One region of the Chengkuizengella sp. SCS-71B genome, then DNA from elsewhere that is predicted to be linked to it. Evidence: predicted binding sites of a transcription regulator. Region 1 holds the regulator's gene; each other region holds the start of a gene.

Region 1 (6,796 bases):
AACATGCCAGTTTGTATTGAAGGGATGTGCCATTATAGTATTTTTGGGAACACATATAAACTTGTCTCCTGTTACAATCTTTACATCATCTCCTAAAGCTTGTATATAAGCGATTCTATCAATCTTACGTTCACTCATATTTTTCCTCCTTATTATAATTTTTTAATTACATATAAACTAATGGATGATGAAAATAAGCGTGTGATTTAGTAAATAATAATATTGTCCTTTGTGAATAAAGTACGTCATAATGTATGCGATTGTTGAAGTATTACTTACATCATCATTTATTACTTATTTCATCATATAAAATCATATAACATGTTGACACAGACAAATGCGGATTTTATAATCATTGAGTGTTGATAATGGTTATAATACCTACATCAACACCCACCAGCTGCTACAAAACAAACTGCTTCCAACAGATGCAGCAAGTTAAGACTCCCACAGCTTTGGCAGTCTATATATTCTATGTTCCATAACAAGTCATTAAATTAGTTTTGTAGTGGGACTAAAAAAAGTAAATATACATATTTGTATATTTACACTTAGAAATACGAGTATAACTATCTTTTAATGTGATTATTGGGGTTAAATTGGTTATATTGAAAAATTATGAAATTTAAAAAATATATTACTATGATAACAAGTAAATTAATATTACATTTTTTTAGGAGGATTTATGGCATGTTAAAAAAGTTAGTAATGGCAGAAGGAGTTTCTTATAGTCCCAGTTTAAACCAACGTGCGTATTACGATGTTCCTCTTATTGATTCAATTAATAGAGTTTATATTACATCTAAACCATTTGTTCGTTTACAATTATGGGACGGCAGTGAAAAAGTTCAAGAAATACTTACTACTGGAGAAAAATATTTTGATTTTAATTATAGGCGAAGATTTGATGGAGATTTTTTTATAAGAATTCAAAATTTAGCTTCGTGGCAAGTTGTGGATATAACAATTATTTATTGAATATTTTAACGTATACTCAGAGTACAAAAAAGTAGGAATGAGATAAGTTGTTCTGCACCGACTCCAGTGTTTTTTTGTAATGAAAAGAAGAAAACCTCAGCATTTGCCAAGGTTTTCTCCTGATGGGATATGATGGTCTTATTAATAGGTTAAATTCGGTGACTGCTAAAATTAACGATATTTCTTATAATTGCTATTAAATAAATCTGTTTCTTTTGGAGATAATGATTTCTTACTTTCTAACTTTTCAAATTCTTCGTATAAACGATGTCTAGTTTTCTCTTTAATGTTAGAAAATTTATAATCCCCATACCCAAATAAATCCATTGTCTCACTCCTACATGTTTTATTATTTTTCTATTTGATAATTAAACCATAGCGCAAAAATATTTTTTTTCTGTAAATAAAATGTAAAATTTTTGCACTTTAATAATGTATGAAGCAAAATTAAATTTGATTATACTTTTTTACCAATATTAGTTAAAATGTGTGAACGCCTTTATTAAATTTTGATTTAAAAATGATGATCTATTCAAAGCGATAAAAAAACTTCCTCCGTTATTGGAAGAAGTTTCATTATTTTTGTGCGTTCTGAAAAATTTTAGATTACAAGTAGGTCAGTTTCTTATTAACTAATGTCTCTAAACAACCCCACTACTTTACCTAATATACTGACTTCATTGAGTATAATCGGCTTCATGGTTGAATTTTCAGGCTGTAGTCTAAAGTGATTTGATTCTTTAAAAAATCTCTTGACAGTTGCTTCATTATCTTCAGTCATGGCTACTACAATTTCACCATTATTTGCGGATTGCTGTTGTCTTACGATGACGTAATCTCCATCGTGAATTCCAGCCTCAATCATGCTTTCTCCAACAATCTGAAGCATGAAAACATTGTAGTCCCCAACATAATGATTTGGAAGTGGAAAGTACTCCTCTATATTTTCTGTAGCAAGAATTGGAAGACCAGCTGTAACTTTTCCTATTAAAGGTACTTGTGCTATGGATGAGGTAGCGATAGTAGGAGTAGGACTTTCCTCATCTAATATTTCGATTGCACGTGGTTTTGTAGGGTCTCTACGAATAAACCCCTTTTTTTCTAATCTTTCCAGATGGCCATGTACTGTGGAACTTGATGCTAAACCTACTGCTTCTCCTATTTCACGAACGGATGGAGGGTAGCCTTTTTTTTGCACCTCTTCTTTAATAAATTCCAATATGGATTGTTGCCTGGTAGATAACTTGTTCAATCTAATTCCCTCCCCATTTATTTCACCTTACTAAACGATCTATGTATTATGCTGGTATTATAACACAGAACGTTATTTCGCACAAACATAAGTTCGAAAAAAGTATTGACACAAACAAATGTTCGTGATAATCTTTGTTTAGAACAAATGTTTGGGAGGTAGTTAATGTGCATTTAATTTATACGAGTAATGCCATAGATACAAAAAAAGCAGTGCAGTTAAGAGCTCAAAATAAATCAATTATATTAAGAAAAAAAGTATTTTTTATTTTAATAACAACTGTTATTGTAACAATTGGTTTGATGTTTGGAGCCATCTTGAATGTTTTTGCATCCGAGAATACGGAAACGGTTCAACAGCAAGAAGAACAATTCATACAAATTTATGTAAAACCTGGAGATACACTATGGAGTATTGCTAAGTGTTATGTACCTAGAGAGATGGACATCCGATATTTTATTTCTAAAATTAAAAATAAAAATCATCTAGAAAATAGTAATATTATTATAGGACAAGCTTTATTGATTCCTACTGGAGAATTATAGATGGCGTACTTGACATGAAGTATTGTGTCAATAATAGCTAGTATAGTAGATTATGATCTAAAAAGGAGTTCACTGTGGACAAAATATCATTATCAAAAGCAAAAGCACGCCATTTTCTGATTTCATATCAAGGGTTGAGACCTTCAAATCAATTTCTGGGCAAACAAGGAATCATCGATTTAATTCAACGAGTCGGTTGCATACAATTTGATCCACTGAATGTGGTGGGTTTTAACCAAGAATTAGTGTTGCAATCAAGAATTCGTAATTATAGTACTAGTATGCTTCATGAGTTGTTATACAAGGAAAGGGTATTATTAGATGGATGGGATAAAAACATGTCCATTTATCTTACGGAGGACTGGCCTTATTTTTCAAGATTCAGAGCTAAGAAGAGAGAACAATTAAAGAGGATAAATGAAGTGCAAGCAATTAGTCAGGATGTGTTAAGCCTAGTTAAAGAAAAGGGACCATTATCTTCGAAAGATTTATCATATAATCAAATTGTTGATTGGTCGTGGGCACCTACTCGATTATCAAGAGCTGCCTTAGAAAGTTTATATTTTGCAGGAGATTTAATTATTTATGATAAGGATAGAACACGTAAAATATACGATGTTACAGATCGAAATCTGCCGAAAAAACTGTTAATAAAGAAAGACCCGAATAAAACGTTTGAGCAATATGTAGACTGGTATGTACTAAGACGTATAGGAGCGATTGGTCTGTTGTGGGATAGATCAGGGGATGCATGGTTAGGGATTAGAGAAATTAAGAGCTCTGATCGTAAAAAGTCCATACAACGATTAATTGAAGCTGGGAAATTAATTGAAGTAACAATACAGGGAATATCCAATAAATTTTACATGAAAAAATCAGACGAAAGCTTTTTAACAAAACATGATGGTCAAAATCATGCTTCAATTATCGCGCCACTAGATAATCTGATATGGGATCGAAAGTTAATTAAGGAACTTTTTGATTTCGAATATATTTGGGAAGTCTATAAACCTATAGAGGAACGAAGATATGGTTATTATGTTCTGCCAATTTTACATAATGATCGCTTTATAGCAAGGTTTGAACCAGTTAAAGATAAAAAGAATAAAGTTTTAATGATTAAAAATTGGTGGTGGGAATCTGGGTTTAAGGTTTCAGAACAATTAAAGTCTGATTTAAAGACGTGTTTTGAGAGATTTATACGTTATTTGGGTGTAGAACAAATACTTGCAGATTCTAATTTAATTGAAGAAAAAAATTTAGGATGGTTAGTTGATGAAAAATAATTATACTTATAGAATATTCAAGTGTCTATGATGATTAAAAGATTATTTTTTACACCGCCCACACTTAGGGACGCTGTATAGGTGTAGGTTATTCTTAAATTTGATCAAAAATATGTCAAATAGCGTTGGTTTTACGTATTTAAAAGAATCTGTTTTTAAAAAGATTAAAACAGATTCATAATATATTATTCCAGAACAATTTTTATAAAGTTTGATCATTTTTTGCCTGTATGTTCAGCAATTGCGCCATATCGTAATATTAGTTCAGCCAGATTTTTCTGCTTGACATTTTGCTGAATACCAAATTACTTTAGTTTTAGTTTGGAAAAAGTGCTCTAAAGAATTCTGGTGAATTTAGTTTGGGTTGACTCTTAAATACTTCTCCATGCGGATATCATTCCACATTTTACCTTGCCAATAGGTGAAATTATTAACATGCCCAATTTCCTTGTAATCCAGTTTCTGATACAGTTTCAGTGCCTGTTCATTAAATTCAAATACTCCTAATTCAATACGTTTAAGACCTTTTTTCATAATTTGATCCTCTAAATATTTTATCGCCACATATCCAATTCCTTTACCACGGCCTTCGGGCTCACCAATCGTAATCCCTATCCAGGCAGTTCCTGGCTCTTTTTTGTACAGATGTCTCGGATCGACCATGTAGTTCATTTCGCCGATTAACTGATCATCCAGATATATTAGGTAGATCTGTTCATGTTCTAATCGTTGAAATAAGTTTTCTTTAGTAATTGTTTGCTGATATTCTAATTCTGACTTGATTTGGTTAGGACGAGTCAACGGGATTAAAGTAGGATCGTTTGCCCAGCGATTAAACACATCTACAAGGTTTTTATTAGGTTCAGTTAATTTGATGAAATGAGTATTCATGTTAGCATTCCTCCAATACTTAAAGTAGAAATCTGATTTTTTATTAAATTTTATAGTTTTAGGGTATTGTTGTCTGTATACTCAGAACTTCTTTTTCTTCTTCTTTAAAAGCCATTTTAACACTCTCACTTTCGATTAAACAACATTAACTTATTAACAATTTTCAACTATGCTGCAACATCTTATATTTGAGTATATTAAACGATACACCTTATTAGAAACAATTGAATTGATCAAGTCCAACATCTGGGTGAATGAATCCCTAGAAATTGGATTTTTATGATGAATTCACATATGTTCATTATATATTAAAATTTAGTAACGTCTTCATTGATTGAAGTTCCTATATGCTGTCCTTCACATATTTTTTTCATTGCTTCATGTTTATCAAAATTAAATACATGAACTGGGAGCTTATGATCTCTTGCTAATAATAAAGCAGATTGATCCATAACTTTTATATTATTTGTAATTATATCGTTGTAGTTTAAGTTTCTGTACATTCGTGCCTCTTTGTTAAGATTCGGGTCGCAAGTAAAAACCCCATCTACGCCTTGCTTAGCAACTAATATGGCATCACAATTCGTTTCAACTGCACGTTGCACACTTGGATAATCAGTAGTGACAAAAGGTTGTCCATTTCCTCCTCCAAAAATAACTATATACCCTTTTTTGAGATGTTGAATCGCTTTTAAACGAATAAAAGGCTCTGCTACAGCTGTAATTGGAATAGAGGTCATAACACGGACTTCTTTTTTAGTTTTGCTCTTTAATACACCTCTTAACATTAAACTATTGATTATTGTTCCTAGCGTACCAATATTGTCTGCTTCTACTTTATCTATTCCCCATGCAGAAGCCAAATTTCCTCTGAATATGTTCCCACCACCAACAACGATACATACTTCAATTCCATTTTCTGAAATAGCTAGTATTTCATTAACTATATGTTCTAAACGATCTGGTCCAAAATTATTTCCATTCTGATCTGCAAGTGCTCCACCGCTTAATTTTACTAATACTCGTTTATACAAATTCATCACTCCTTCAATAATATAAAAAAAGAACTAAAGATCGTTAACAATCTTTAGTTCTTTTTTTATAAGATGGAGAAGAAAAAGCGATAATTATTGTTTTATTCTTAAATAAAAATAACCTCATATTCAGCCCCACCTATCATCTGCATTCAAAATATTCTGTTTGTTAGTTTATATAAATAGTAAGGAATGGTCAAGCTTTTTTTCTGTTATAATCATTGATCAATAAAGTTACTTGACAATTTTTTTTTGAAATGTCAAAGTAATGGGGTAGATAAGGAGGATTAAACGTTATGAACAACGATCAAATCAACAGAATTAATGAGTTAGCTAGAAAGAAGAAAACAGTTGGCTTGAATGCACAAGAGGTTGAAGAACAGAAAAAGTTACGTCAGGAATATTTAAAATCCTTTAGGAAAAACTTTAGAGCACAATTAGATAATATAGAAATTGTTGATGAATAAACTAAAAAAAATATTCAATTTCTATACTATATAACTTACAACAGAGTAACTCATTCTCTGTAACATAAATTTTTTATATGTTAGAACAAGATCGACTGTAGATCTTGTTCTTTTCATATCACCAGGTTTGCGATAAAATAGTTAAAAAAATGAATAAATATTCATTGTTATACAGAGGAGGACAAGTATGGAACATCGTATACTCGGGAAAAGTGGTTTAGCTGTTTCCAAATTATGTTTAGGTACAATGACTTTCGGGAATACAACGAGTGAAAAAGATTCGATTGATATGATACACCGTTTTTTAGATAGAGGGGGGAATTTTTTAGATACTGCAGATGTA
Region 2 (6,796 bases), 740 kb from region 1:
AAGATTATGCAAAAATAATTAATGTTTAAACTTTTTGATATTTTCTTTTTATTTATAGGTACATATTTAACATCTTCATCATAAACATTGCATTATGGAGGTGTGATTTATGGGCTATCAAGAATATGGAATACCCCAAGCACTTGTAGATCGTGTGAAGAAAAAATTGCAAAACGATGTATACTTAGAACGAGTAAAAAAGGTATTAGAGGGTGTTACAAAAAAAGATCTGCAAAGTCGTACAAAAGTGAAAGCTCTTTTACAAAAAGCATCCAAGATTTTAGGCATCAACGTTGACACAGCAACAAGTAATAAAATCATCAAATTTGTAATTGATCAGAAAATTGATCCAAACAATACATTTCATATGATAAAGTTGTGGGGAATGTTTAGGTAAAAACTAATGAAATAGCAATTCATATATAGTCCCTCTCATGGTTTTTTGATGAGATGGGATTTTTTTATTACGTTTTTTTAGGTGGTAAAATAAAAGTAAAGTTGACTTTTTATAAACAAATAAATATAATGTTTATAAATAAATAAACAAATACAATAAATATCTATAATATTAAAAGAAGAAAGTGAAAGGTGTTATAAAATGAAAAACTCAGACTTATTTTGGAATGCGTCACTAGATGAAATGAAATGCGGATTTAAAGAAGATGAGGAATATTATACATGTTTGCTTTGCGGCGAAAAAATTGAGAAGGGAATTATTTATCCTGACGATGGTTTTTTGTATGAGGCTAGCAAGTATATACGAATTCATATAAATCGAGTTCATCAGTCCGTATTTCATTATCTAATTGCTATGGATAAAAAAATTACGGGTTTAACCGATCATCAAAACACATTACTCCGACTCTTTTTTGAAGGGAAAAAGGATAAAGAAGTTCAGAAGGAAACTGGGGTAGGAAGCGCTTCTACGATTAGAAACCATCGTTTTGCTTTAAAAGAGAAGGAACGTCAATCTAAAGTTTTTTTAGTGATGATGGAGCTTTTAAAGGAAAATGACAAAAAAGAAACTAATTTTGTTATCCCTCATCAAACAGCAACTATGGTGGACGATCGTTATGTTGTTACTGAAAAAGAAAGTTCAGATATTTTGAAAAAATTTTTTCCTGAAGGTACTGACGGTCCCTTAAAAACATTTTCAATGAAGCAAAAACATAAGTTGGTTGTTCTAAGAGAAATTACTAAAAAAATTGAAAGTAAACGAATCTACACTGAGAAGGAACTGAATCAAATTTTAGCTGCAGTGTATGATGACTATGTGATTTTAAGAAGGTATTTAATTGAGTATGGATTTTTAGATAGAAAATCAGACGGTAGTGAGTATTGGCTGAAGGAGGGAGAAGAGATGTTGAATAGAAAAGAAGCGGTACAAACCTATATGGATACAAAAATGGAAGCGGGTGTGTATCAGATTAAAAATAATCAAAATCAAAAGGTTTTTATTGGTAGCAGTATGAACATGAAATCTTTGAACGGGAAACAATTCCAACTGGATATGGGTAGTCATCCTATTAAAAAATTGCAAAATGATTACAAAAAGTATGGAAAAGATGCGTTTTCTTTTGAGGTATTAGAACGCTTAGAACATAAAGAGGATGAGCATTTAGATAAATGGGATGCCTTGAAAAAACTTGAGGAAAAATGGCTAAATGAATTACAGCCATATGGGGATAAGGGGTATAACACGAAAAGATCGAGAAAATAACATACCCAAATAGCATCAAATCAAACGTGAAAGGAGGTGAAAAAATAATGAGCACAGGACAAGAATCAATTTTAGAAAAAGAAATGAAGGAACAAAAATATGAAAAGGATGATGATAAATTAACAAAAAGTATATTAGAAGGACCGATTGTCCCCATAAGTTTAAAACTTGCGATTCCTATATTAATCGCAAATGTTTTGACTCTTGCTTACAATATTGTAGATACATTGTTCGTTTCAGCAATTGATAAACATTCAACTGCTTTAATAAGTGGTTTGGGACTAATCTTCCCTATATTTGTTTTTATTACGGCTATATCCAGTGGTCTTTTTATTGGAATAAGTGCATTGGTTGCTAGGGGAATTGGTGAGAAAAACAATAAGTTGCTTGATAAAACTGCAGATTCTGGATTGATGTTGGGTTTATTGATTTCCTTACTGACCGTTTTGTCTGGATATTTGTTTAGTGATAACATTGTTCAAAAATTAGCTGGTACCGAATTAAGTATTGAAGCAATGGATTATGGACTTACCTACTTATACTTCCTGTTGCCTGGTTTAGGTTTTATACTAGTGACACAAGTATTATCTGGAATTTTACAAGGTGAAGGATTAGCTAAATATGTCGCCTTTTCAATGCTTATTTCAACAATATTGAATATTATTTTGGACCCGATTCTTATATTTGGTTTTGATATGGGGCTTGCAGGTGCTTCCCTAGCCACAACAATCTCAATCATAGTTAGCTGTTTATATGTTATGTCCGTATTTAAAAGGAAGTCAAACATAAAATTGAAATGGGGGATAGTTCATGTTGACAGGAAAGTTATTGGTGAGATCCTTAAAATTGCTATACCAGTTTTATTAGTGACGGCAACTTCGGGTGTAGGCTTAGTATTCTTGAATCATATTGTAAGTTCGATTAGTGAGAGTGCAATGAATTCTTGGTCATTAGTAGGAAGGAGCGATGAGATTTTTAGAATGGCTGGATTTGCTTTTGCTACCTCTACGATCACATTAGCTGGGCAGAATTTTGGCAGAAATAATATGGAGCGAGTTAAACAGATTTATAAAACAAATGTGGGATTAGGTCTGATTTGTTGCTTGTTTTTGGCACTGATATATAACTTAGTCGCTTATCCTTTATTTTCTTTGTTTTCATCTGTACCAGAAGTGGTGGATAACAGTGTAACCCAAGTTAGAATGCTTTCTTTAACTTTTCTTGGCGCAATGGTATCGCTTATTTCCATATCTATTTTCCAGTCAACAGGTAAACCTTTGTTAGGAGCTTTATTAAACTTTGTCATTGTCATACTTCTGACTGTTCCATTGGCTTATGTAATGGTTTATCAATATGATTTGGGGTTATATGGAGTTTTTATATCTATTGCTATCGTTAACGGATTATTTTTATTCATCTCGTATTTGCTAACACAACTTTATTTGAAAAAATTAAAATTTAAAAATATAACTAATTTGGATTGACCTAAGAAATCCCGCTCTATGTTTTGTTACATGTCGGGATTTCTTCTTCAACAATATGTTAATGCCATTTCTTTTGTTTTTTCATTCTGTTTTGTAATTTCCACACGTCTAGGCATTGGGTCCCATTCGTCTCTTTTATCTAACCAAGTATTTGGAAGTGTTTTTGGACTTTGTTTTTTCCACTGTTGTATCCACTCTTCAGGCAGTGTGAGGTTTGGTTTTTCTATAAGAGAATGAATTATTGGGTGATCTGACATCACCATCCACAGCAGACTCCATGCCCTTGGTACAACACGATAAATATCGTATCCTCCTCCACCAAGTGCAATCCATTTTCCATTGCAGTATTCATGAGCAATGTTATGAATGATTTGAGGCATTTTGAGATAAATATCCATGCTGCAATGTATGTGTGAAAGAGGATCATATACGTGGGCATCACAACCATGTAAGCTGACAATGACATCAGGTTTGAAGTTTTTCACAATTCTTTCCAATGTTTCACTGAAACATTTCAGCCACGATTCATCCTCTGTATACGGTTGCATAGGAAGGTTTAAATTATATCCAAAACCACTATCTTCACCTCGTTCGGTTACATACCCTGTACCTGGGAATAAGTATTTCCCTGTTTCATGAATTGAGAAAGTATAAACTTCTGGATCCGCATAAAAAGACCATTGAACTCCATCTCCATGATGAACATCTGTATCAACAAACAATACCTTTGCGCCATAATTTTTACGGATGTATTGAATGGCAATTGCGGCATCATTGTATACACAAAAACCAGCAGATCGGTCTGGCATTGCGTGATGTAATCCTCCTCCTAAGTGAAGAGCGTGTGAATATTGTCCTGACATGACTTGTTTACTTGCTTCTATTGACCCTCCAGCTACAATAGAGGTAATTTCATGCATGTTTTCAAAATGAGGTGTGTCACCTTTATCAAGTCCAAACTTTTCAGCTTGAGACAATGCTTTTTTTGATGGGGAAGGTGAGCTTAATTCTTTGACGGTTTGTATAAATTCAGTTTGATGTACAGCATGAATAGATTCATCTGAAGCTGGACTTGGCGTGATTATATTATCTTCATTTAAAGCGCCGGATTTCTTTAGTAGATCCATCGTTAAAGTTAGACGCTTTTGATTAAAGGGGTGATGTTCATTAAATTTATAGTTTAACGTTTGAGGATGATAAATAAAGGCTGAACTTATACTCACTTTACTTGCTCCTTTTTAGCTTCTTTTGATTTTTCTTCTACGAAATTTCTAACCTTACAAAGCTTTGTCTCACTTTTGTGGTTTTAGGTTTATGGGGTCCCCGAAAAGTATTCGGATTAAGCTACAATGCATTACTTCACTTTTTGGGGTTGGCTAGTACATGAAACGGCGTTGGAAACGGACTTGATCAAATTTCTCCTCTGAACTTATCGGCACGTTTTTTCCGATGCGCACCATTAAACAGTTTGCGGGATGTGAACAAATTTCAGGATCGTCTGTTGCGTACCATGTCATCCCAGCGGATTCCATCAATCTCTCCATCATTTTTCGATATTTCCAAACACTTAAACCGCTGCCTTTTAAATCCCAGTGCCAGTAATACTCGGTCGTAAATACAATATAGTTTTCCATTTGATTTTCAAAAAAAGCATGTTGAATCATCTTTTTTCCTAAACCGAAAGATCGATAGGGGAAAGCGACTTCTATAGCACCTAGTTCTATTAAATCCTCCATATTTCCTTTTGACCACCTTTCCAATTCATCAGCATAGTGGAAGGTTACGTAACCTACGATGGTATTTTCGTCCCGAGCAATGATGATTCTACCTTCTGGTAAGGAGGTAATTTCAATTAGTGCTTTTTGTTGTTCTTCCGGTTCACGAAAGGCAACTAAACGTTCATGCATGGTTAACGCTTTTAATTCGGCTGAAGAAATTGGACCTTCTATGTAAATTGTTTTATCTTTAAATTTTAATTTTTGTTGATGAGGGATTTTTATATGTTCCATACTGATTCCCCTTTCAAAAAATGATCCTTACTATCATTTTACAGTTATTTTATACAAATAGGAATTAAATTTAACAAGAGAATGTAAACAATTATATACAATCGTTTATTGTAAAAAATAACCGCTTGAATTAGGAATATATGTTCGTTATATTGAATACGATAACCATAAGAACATATATTCTGTTTAGGGTGATGGAAATGAATAAAAAAGAGCGTATAATTATGCTGGTTGACTGTCAATCGTTTTATGCTTCGGTTGAAAAGGCAGCACATCCACAATATAAAAATAAACCTGTTGTAGTCGCCGGAGATCCTGAACGGCGATCAGGTATTGTCCTAGCAGCTTGTCCATTAGCTAAGAAAAATGGGGTAGTGACAGCAGAACGGTTGGGAGAAGCATTGGGAAAGTGTCCCGATTTAATTATTTTAAAGCCTCAAATGCAATTATATATCGACGTTTCTTTGCAAATTACTCAACTTTTGCAGACCTTCACTGATTTAGTGGAACCCTATTCTATTGATGAACAGTTTCTAGATATTACAAATACGCAGCATCTATTTGGAAAACCAGAGCAAATTGCCGAACAAATTCAGGAGAAAATTATGGATGCTACTGGCGTATATACAAGAATAGGGGTCAGCTACTGTAAAGTAGTTGCAAAAATGGCGTGTGACAACTTTGCTAAGAAAAATAAAAAAGGAATTTTTTGTCTTCCTAAAAAAGATTTGCATGCTGTACTTTGGCCCTTGCCCATACACAAACTGTTTTTAGTAGGCTCCCGAATGAATACACATTTATTACGTTTGGGGGTTCATACGATAGGAGATTTAGCCAATACACCCCTTTATAAACTTCGCGAAAAATGGGGAGTGAACGGAGAGTTGCTTTGGAAAATTTCCAAGGGAATGGATGATTCACCAGTAACGCGTCAAACGCACGAAAAGCAAAAAGGGATTGGGCACCAAATGACATTACCCAGAGATTATTGGAGCAAAACAGAACTTGAGGTTATACTATTAGAATTAACAGAATTGGTTTGTCGCAGGTGTCGTACGAAAGGTTATATGGGTTTTGTTATTTCTGTAGGATGCAGAGGAGCTGATTTTGATCGTCCGACTGGGTTTCATAGACAGAAAAAGATAGCAGCTCCAACGAATGTAACCAATGAAGTATATGAAACTGTCCGCCTGTTATTTTATACACATTGGGATGGTTCACCTATACGCAGTCTCGGGGTTTCTTTAACACAGTTGGTGAGTGATCAGGAATATCAATTGAGTTGGTTTGATCCATTTGAAAAAGATCGTTCGTTGGAAAAGGCGACAGATGGGTTAAAGAATAAGTATGGAGATGCGATTATTATGCGCGCAGCTTCTGTGACTGGATCGGGGCAAGCCAAAGACAGAGCAGCTAAGATTGGAGGACATTATAAGTGAGTAAAAAATTAGAGGGAAATGGCTTGTGGGAATCTAGCCGTATGATGCTTCCAGAGCATAAAGAGCGTATTAATTTATACAACGAACAGCAAAAGAAGAAAAAGAAACCACAGCTTGTTGAGGAAGAAGTTGGATTGATATCAC
Region 3 (6,796 bases), 1.1 Mb from region 1:
TTACAGGACATACCTTGGTTATTTTTTGTTATGTTAGATCGATTATCAAATAAAAAATTGGAAGGAGGAAATTAAATGGAATTTCAAGTTTATGATTTTGCAATTGTGCCGATTATCGTTGCATTAGTTCAATTAGTAAAACAACTAGGATTAGGGGCTAAGTATCAACCAGTTTTATCCTTAGTATTAGGGGTAGTAACTGGTATTGTTTATGTGGCACCTGGTGATCCAAAACAAGCTATTCTAGTAGGCATAGTAATGGGATTAGCTGCTAGTGGATTATGGAGTGGCGCTAAAAATATAGTGCAGAAATGAGTTAATGTGATAGCTCTCCTAAAGGTAGAAAGATTAAAAAATAAAATTCTGCTACTTAAAGGGGAGTATTTATTGTGTCTAAAACCATGAACCAACGAACCCGTAAAATAAAAGTGGTATATTAATAGAGAGCTAAGATAATAATGTTGGTGATATTACAATATTTTGGAGGGTATTAATAGTGAGTGAAAAATTACAGTTCTTTTCTATTATTTTTTTAGGGGGATGCATTCTTTTAAGTTCTTGGATTATTTCACAATCTTTACATTCAAATCAAGAAGAGAAGGTAGGTATAACACAAGAACAATCATTATAATATGAATTAATCCCAGCAAATGATAATAATATTATTATATTTGATAAAGAAAGTGGGGAGTTATGGCGAAAATTTATTGCTAGTAATGAAGGACCAACTGATTGGACAAAGGAAAATCCATTTGAATAGACTTTAATTAATTCAAGTAAAAAGAACCAGGTGAATTAAATAAAGGTAAGCGTAAATAACCCCCACTGGCTCATAGTGTAGCTGGTCGGGGAGTTTCTTATTTAAATAGTCCGAAACTTGAAATTGATTCAAATGTCCTAATGATTACTTTTTATTATTATTTCAATTCACTATTAATTTTAATAAAACTACTTAACACGTCATGAAATTTTGAATCTGTAGTGTTTTAAATGCTCTGGATACGGTTTCTGCAAAATCTAAAGGAGGTTGTATAGATTGAAAATGAGTATAAAGTATACGTGGGTCTTCATAAAGCCAATGGTTACTCAAAGTCCCTAATTCCATATTCTCATCTTTTAGTATTTCTTTTATAAAAGGAGTTACTTCACCTTGTAAAAGCCCTATAGCTCCTAAGTTTAATGCCTCGCCATCTTCAGTCAATGCTTCAAAGGAAAAATCGGCAGGATATAAAAGTAAAGATTGAGATCTAACACCTTGTATAGTCGTTGCAATGTCTCTGCTTAATATAACTGTACACACCCCATTTTTTATTGTAGGCTCTCCTCCAAGCACCTCAGCAAAAGCTTTGCATATTTGATTAAAATTTTGATTTGTATTCATAAAAAAAACTCCCCTTCGTTTTAATAAATTGTGCTCAAATATAGGTATTCTAGGAAAATATTAAACACCTCTCTTATTCTTTTATTTGATGGGATATTGTATGAGTTAAGATTGAACTTTGACTGGATGTTTGTATTGTAAATATTAAATTGTGCTCTTGCGTATCTCCCTGTACCTCTTATATAATAAGAACAAATGTTCTATAAGAGGTGAATAATAATGAAAGAAAATAAACTAACACCTGGATCTAATATGATGTGGGAAGCAAGCAGAATGATACTACCCGAACACAAAGAACGTATAATGATTATCAACAAGAGCTAAATAGAAAGACGAAGCCAGTACTAGCAGAGGAAGAAGTTAATGTTATATCAGAGCAGTTATCAGATTCTATGTTAAGTAACTCGGAAATTACAGTTGAATTGTTCAGAGATTTTGGTCTGAATGCATTTAAGACGGGAACAGTGACTAAATTCGATACCCAATTAAGACAAATTAAATTAGATCATGAGCATGAATATGAGTGGATCAAGTTTGGTGATATAGTGGGGGTGTCCTGATGCTTACCGACCTTGAACGAAAGGTATTACGAATTTTGTATAACTTTTCTCATTCAAAACGTAGAATGCCAACCATTCCTGAACTAGAAATCAAAACAGGTAAGGACGACCAAACAGTCCGTTCAGTATTAAATGGACTTGTTAGAGGTGGGTATATAGAATGTCCAGATGGAGATACACAAAATATAAAGATTATATATACTCGGGATTATGATTCACCGTTTAGAAGATAAAACCGCTTATTTAGGCGGTTAGTCTTTTAATCATCCCTTCATTTGACGGTTGGTTCTAAGAAAAGCCACTGCAATTCTGACTTCTTCTTTTGTTAATTCTTTTCCATCTAATGTGAGAAAAAACTTTTTAAGTATTTCATCATCTGATAATTCTAATTTTTGAAGAAACTCTTTTTCTGGTGTTTTAGAGTCATTAGATTTACCTAACAAATAATCTGAGGATACACCTAACACATCTGCAATTTTCATTAGACTGCTACTTGGTAAATACTTGTTTTTATCGCGTTCATAGTTAGAAACATTTGCTCTTGTCATTCCCAAATGCTCAGCTAGATCATCTTGAGATAATCCTCTTTTTTTTCTCAATTCTTTAATTTTTTTACCCATCGACATTTTTAAATCACTCATTGTAAAACCCCTCTTGAAAACACATTTTCATTCAATATCTAAAATTGCTTTTATAACACGATGTATTTTTTCTTTTTCTTCTCCATCGATTAAAACATCGTCATATTTGATTTGTTTGTTATCTTCTAGTATTTTCTTTATATCAGGTATGACATTTTTATCATTTCCATCATCGTCTATTAATGAACTTAAGTTTATCTCGAGGGATTCGGCGATGCGTTTTAGAGAAACAACACTTGGGTTATATCGATCGCGTTCAATATCAGCTAAATAAGACCTTGACATATTGGACATGTTTGCAAGCTCATTTTGTGTAATTTTTTTAGCTTTTCGTACTCTTTTGATATTTTTTCCTACTGACATCTGTTCTGTTCGTGAACTTTTAAAAAAATGTGAAACTGGTACATTGAACATATCTGCTAAAATTGTGATTTTATCCAAAAGCGGTCTATTCTCATCTCGTTCCCATGCTGAAACTGCTGTAGGAGCGACATTTAATTTTTTAGCTAATTCAACTTGAGTCATTTTATGTCCTTTTCTTAATTCTTTAATTATTCCTCCAACTTTCATCTTCTGCCCTCCTGAAATCTTTTGGATAAGACGTGTCCAAATAGTTTCCTCTTAATATTTATTGTTCATTATGCTTTAAAGCTGTTCGCAAAAAAGCTACAGCAAGTTTAATATCTTTTTCTCTCAAGGATTTACCATCTAACTTTAAATTGTATTTTTTAAATAAGAATTCATCTGAGACATCAATTTCTTTTTTTTCAGATATTGAATCATCTAGTTCACGAGGTACAAGATTGGAGAATTTATTAATTAGCTCTTGAGTTTCCTTATCAAAATTCTGGGTTTTTAATAAAATCCTCTTTAAGAGTTTTTCATAAAAAATAGTTTTATCTAAAACTTCTTTTACTTCAATAGGTGCTCTTTCGTGATAACCCGCCATAACAAGTTTATTGGGATCACACCTTGTTATTTCTGCAATGGCTCTATTAATTTCATCAGATGCAGGGTATTTTGTTTTCCCATTTTTAAGCATTGATATATAAGAACGATCAATTTTTATATTTTTTTCATCATGCAATCGTCTTGTAATCTCTGCCCAGCTTAAACCACTTTTTTTAATATACTTATTGAATAATTCTGAATAATTCATTTGGTAAACCAACCCTTTAAACAATGTTTTTATTATTAAAAATACCATGGTGTTAAATTTTTGGTCAACTCCTTTTTAAAAAGTGAATAAATGTTCATTGATATAAGATGTAAAAAAAGAGTTATTATTGATACAAGAAAAGAACAAATAAAAAAACCACTGAATTTTAAATCAGTGGTTCGGTCTCATTCCTAATGAGACCATTAGCCCATAAACTAATCTATTTAATGCAAAGAAAAGGTAACTCTATTATATCAACCTTCTAATATTTTACAATAAGAGATATAAAACATTTTAAAAAGCATCACTCACAAGCTACTCCATCACCATCTCGATCTAGTTTTGTACTATATCCTAAATCACCTGCATGTAAAGGTGTAACTCCTGCTTCTCTTGCTAGTGTACAGTTAGCATAAGGTATATCAATTGTGGATTCTTCATTGTTAGCAACTTGAACACTGCCAAGTTCTTTTTCTTCAATTACAAATAACACCCTAGTTCCATCTCTATAGTCTTCTAATTGATTACTAACCCAAGATCCTGCCCCTCTGTTATCTGAAGGATCAACGTAAGCTACACTTGCACCTTTTCCACCTTCAGCACACATTGCCATTGGAAATTCATCTCTATCAAATCCATCTTTAGTGGGGATTCCTGCAAGTGATTCACCTCTATTTTCATCTGCTCCATCACGATCTATGGTACATACAGCAGACTGACCGTTTAAAATGGCTGATTCAATATGTGTTGCCGTTTCGGGGTATCTATCAGCAGGAAAAACCAAAATTTCATCATATGTAGCATTAGAAGTAACTATTTCACTAGATTGCGAACAACCTAATAACATTAATAAAAGTATAAGTACATAAGTAACTCTCAAGATATTTCCTCCTAGAAGTTAGTAAAACTATTGTATTGATTATAACAAAAAACCATCGACATTAAGTCAGTGGTTAACCCATAAACATACATTAGTTAAAATGTAGTTCTACTCCATTATATCAAGTTTTTACAACTCACCAAAAATCCGATTCCTCCACTTCCTCTCCTTTTTTTCTCAATCCCGATACTATTCTATGTTTTGTACTTCGATTTGGTTTATAGCTATCATTTCCAGTCAATCTACTTGTTGTATTTTTGTCTATTCCACAATTATCACTTATCCATTTTTGTGAGATTTTCTTCTTATCGATATATTTCCCTAATTTTGTTCTTGGTTTACCTAATCCAAACATTTAATCCCTCCTTAAATGCAGGATTGACAGTAGGATCAACTATTATACATTTCTATTGAATAAATGTGGAATAGTGTACAATCTGTGGCACATACACTTCTAACAAATATCTAAGGAGGTTTTAAAAATGAAAAATGAACTTATAGTAGAGGTTGATTTTAGACTGTATATCCACATTATTAATACAGGTTATATTAGGTTAATAAATATGTTTAAAGGATTTTAATATCATGGATATAATTACCAGTTTTAACTATTAAATAATAGTATATTATATATTTATAAAGGGGAGGGGACGCGTTGAAGAAAATAATACTTATTGTGTTTTTATTGATTATAACTAATAGTGTTACTTACATGGTATCTAACAAAGTTTCAGTGGAAGAAGATTTTTTAGAATACCATGAAAAAATGATGTTGATTCAGGCAAATGAAGAAGTTGAATTAATGTCTTTGTTTGAAAGTGTAACGGGAGAGAATTATCAAAATGATACTATATTATATGAAACATTAACTCAAGAAATTATTCCTAGATATACTTTATATAAACAAATCTATAATAGTATGCATAATGATCATTTTGAAACACAGGAAGTAAAGGAATTACTTTTTGATTATGGGTTTGTATTACAGCGCCGACTGGGTGCATTTCAATTGTTACAAGCATCCATTGAAAAACAAAATGATAAAAAACTGAAAAATCAAGCATTTGAAAATTTAGAAGTAGCTAATGAATTTTTGGAAGAATTTAATGAGCTATATAATAAACTGTTCCGTAGATATGCTTTTCCAGGATGAAATAAAAGGCTCTATCAACTTAAACCTACAAACTAGATAAAATGTACCCTGTAGTGTAGACACTCAAAAAAAGTCTAGCTATAGGGTATTTTTTGTATAATTAATAATATAACGAGAGAATTAGTTTGGAGTGGAGAAATTATGAGTAAAAAAACTTTTATAAAGAAAGAGATAGAGCAACTGAGAAACAATAAATACGTTAAATCTGTTAGTTCAAAAGGAATCACTTATACAGATGAATTTAAGCATATTTTTATTGTAGAAAAAGAGAAAGGGAAATTTGCTAGAGAAATATTTGAACAATGCGGTTTTGATGTAGAAGTTTTGGGAACGGAAAGAGTTAGATCGGCAAGTAAAAGATGTCAGAAAGCTTACAAGAAGAACGGGACAATCGGTTTACGTGACACTAGGGCAGGGAACTCAGGGCGCCCATTGGAAAGAGAACTTACTCTAGAGGAGAAAAATGCTCGTTTAGAAGCACAAATTAACTTACTAAAAGCAGAAAACGAACTGTTAAAAAAGATTCGTTTTGTCGAAAGGGGGATGAGAAAATAGAGCTTTCCCCCAGCCAAAAGTATGTCCTTCGACGTTAAAGATGGTTCAACTAACGAAATACTAGCTTACCACCTGTCAGATCGCATGACCTTAGACATCGCAACAGATACGCTTCTCAAATTAAAGAATAATAGAAAAGTAAGATTGGTTCCGTCTGCCTTTATTCATTCTGATCAAGGTGTCCATTACACTAGTCCGAAGTTTCAAAAAATGGTTGAAAAATTTGGGTTAGACCAATCCATGTCCAGGAGGGGGAACTGTTGGGATAATGCCCCTCAAGAATCCTTCTTTGGTCACTTTAAGGATGAAGTATATATCAAGTCATGTGAAACACTCGAAGAACTCCAAAAAGAAATCAAAAGCTATATGACTTACTATAACAACTATAGATATCAATGGAATCTAAAAAAAATGACCCCTGTTCAATACAGAGATCATCTTCTTAAAACTGCATAGGCTTTTTTTAT

What was found. The regulator LexA, encoded in region 1, represses DNA repair genes until DNA is damaged. The targets are predictions, from matches to a motif close to CGAACATATGTTCG.
Region 2: the regulator LexA is predicted to act here: its motif matches at 5,347-5,360, upstream of VQL36_RS12475 (DNA polymerase IV).
Region 3: the regulator LexA is predicted to act here: its motif matches at 1,570-1,583, upstream of VQL36_RS14290 (YolD-like family protein).

Annotation. Positions count from the first base shown of each region.
Region 1 is NZ_JAZHSH010000001.1:1,811,157-1,817,952, forward strand. It holds gene VQL36_RS08950 (hypothetical protein) at 1-138, opposite strand, end outside; gene VQL36_RS08955 (hypothetical protein) at 691-978, shown strand; gene VQL36_RS08960 (hypothetical protein) at 1,150-1,305, opposite strand; gene lexA (transcriptional repressor LexA) at 1,607-2,230, opposite strand; gene VQL36_RS08970 (LysM peptidoglycan-binding domain-containing protein) at 2,398-2,775, shown strand; gene VQL36_RS08975 (winged helix-turn-helix domain-containing protein) at 2,850-4,061, shown strand; gene VQL36_RS08980 (GNAT family N-acetyltransferase) at 4,416-4,952, opposite strand; gene pyrH (UMP kinase) at 5,261-5,992, opposite strand; gene VQL36_RS08990 (DUF896 domain-containing protein) at 6,283-6,453, shown strand; gene VQL36_RS08995 (aldo/keto reductase) at 6,641-6,796, shown strand, end outside.
Region 2 is NZ_JAZHSH010000001.1:2,555,348-2,562,143, reverse strand. It holds gene VQL36_RS12500 (stage VI sporulation protein F) at 110-397, shown strand; gene VQL36_RS12495 (DUF2087 domain-containing protein) at 599-1,720, shown strand; gene VQL36_RS12490 (MATE family efflux transporter) at 1,768-3,204, shown strand; gene VQL36_RS12485 (acetoin utilization protein AcuC) at 3,252-4,427, opposite strand; gene VQL36_RS12480 (GNAT family N-acetyltransferase) at 4,581-5,213, opposite strand; gene VQL36_RS12475 (DNA polymerase IV) at 5,408-6,652, shown strand; gene VQL36_RS12470 (YolD-like family protein) at 6,649-6,796, shown strand, end outside.
Region 3 is NZ_JAZHSH010000001.1:2,917,562-2,924,357, reverse strand. It holds gene VQL36_RS14310 (peptidoglycan recognition family protein) at 1-75, shown strand, start outside; gene VQL36_RS14305 (hypothetical protein) at 76-315, shown strand; gene VQL36_RS14300 (hypothetical protein) at 497-631, shown strand; gene VQL36_RS14295 (DUF1259 domain-containing protein) at 953-1,381, opposite strand; gene VQL36_RS14290 (YolD-like family protein) at 1,639-1,941, shown strand; gene VQL36_RS14285 (hypothetical protein) at 1,941-2,174, shown strand; gene VQL36_RS14280 (helix-turn-helix transcriptional regulator) at 2,205-2,582, opposite strand; gene VQL36_RS14275 (helix-turn-helix transcriptional regulator) at 2,610-3,152, opposite strand; gene VQL36_RS14270 (hypothetical protein) at 3,211-3,741, opposite strand; gene VQL36_RS14265 (excalibur calcium-binding domain-containing protein) at 4,046-4,234, opposite strand; partial or broken gene VQL36_RS14260 (hypothetical protein) at 4,217-4,588, opposite strand; gene VQL36_RS14255 (transcriptional regulator) at 4,758-4,976, opposite strand; gene VQL36_RS14250 (hypothetical protein) at 5,277-5,774, shown strand; partial or broken gene VQL36_RS14245 (IS3 family transposase) at 5,916-6,785, shown strand.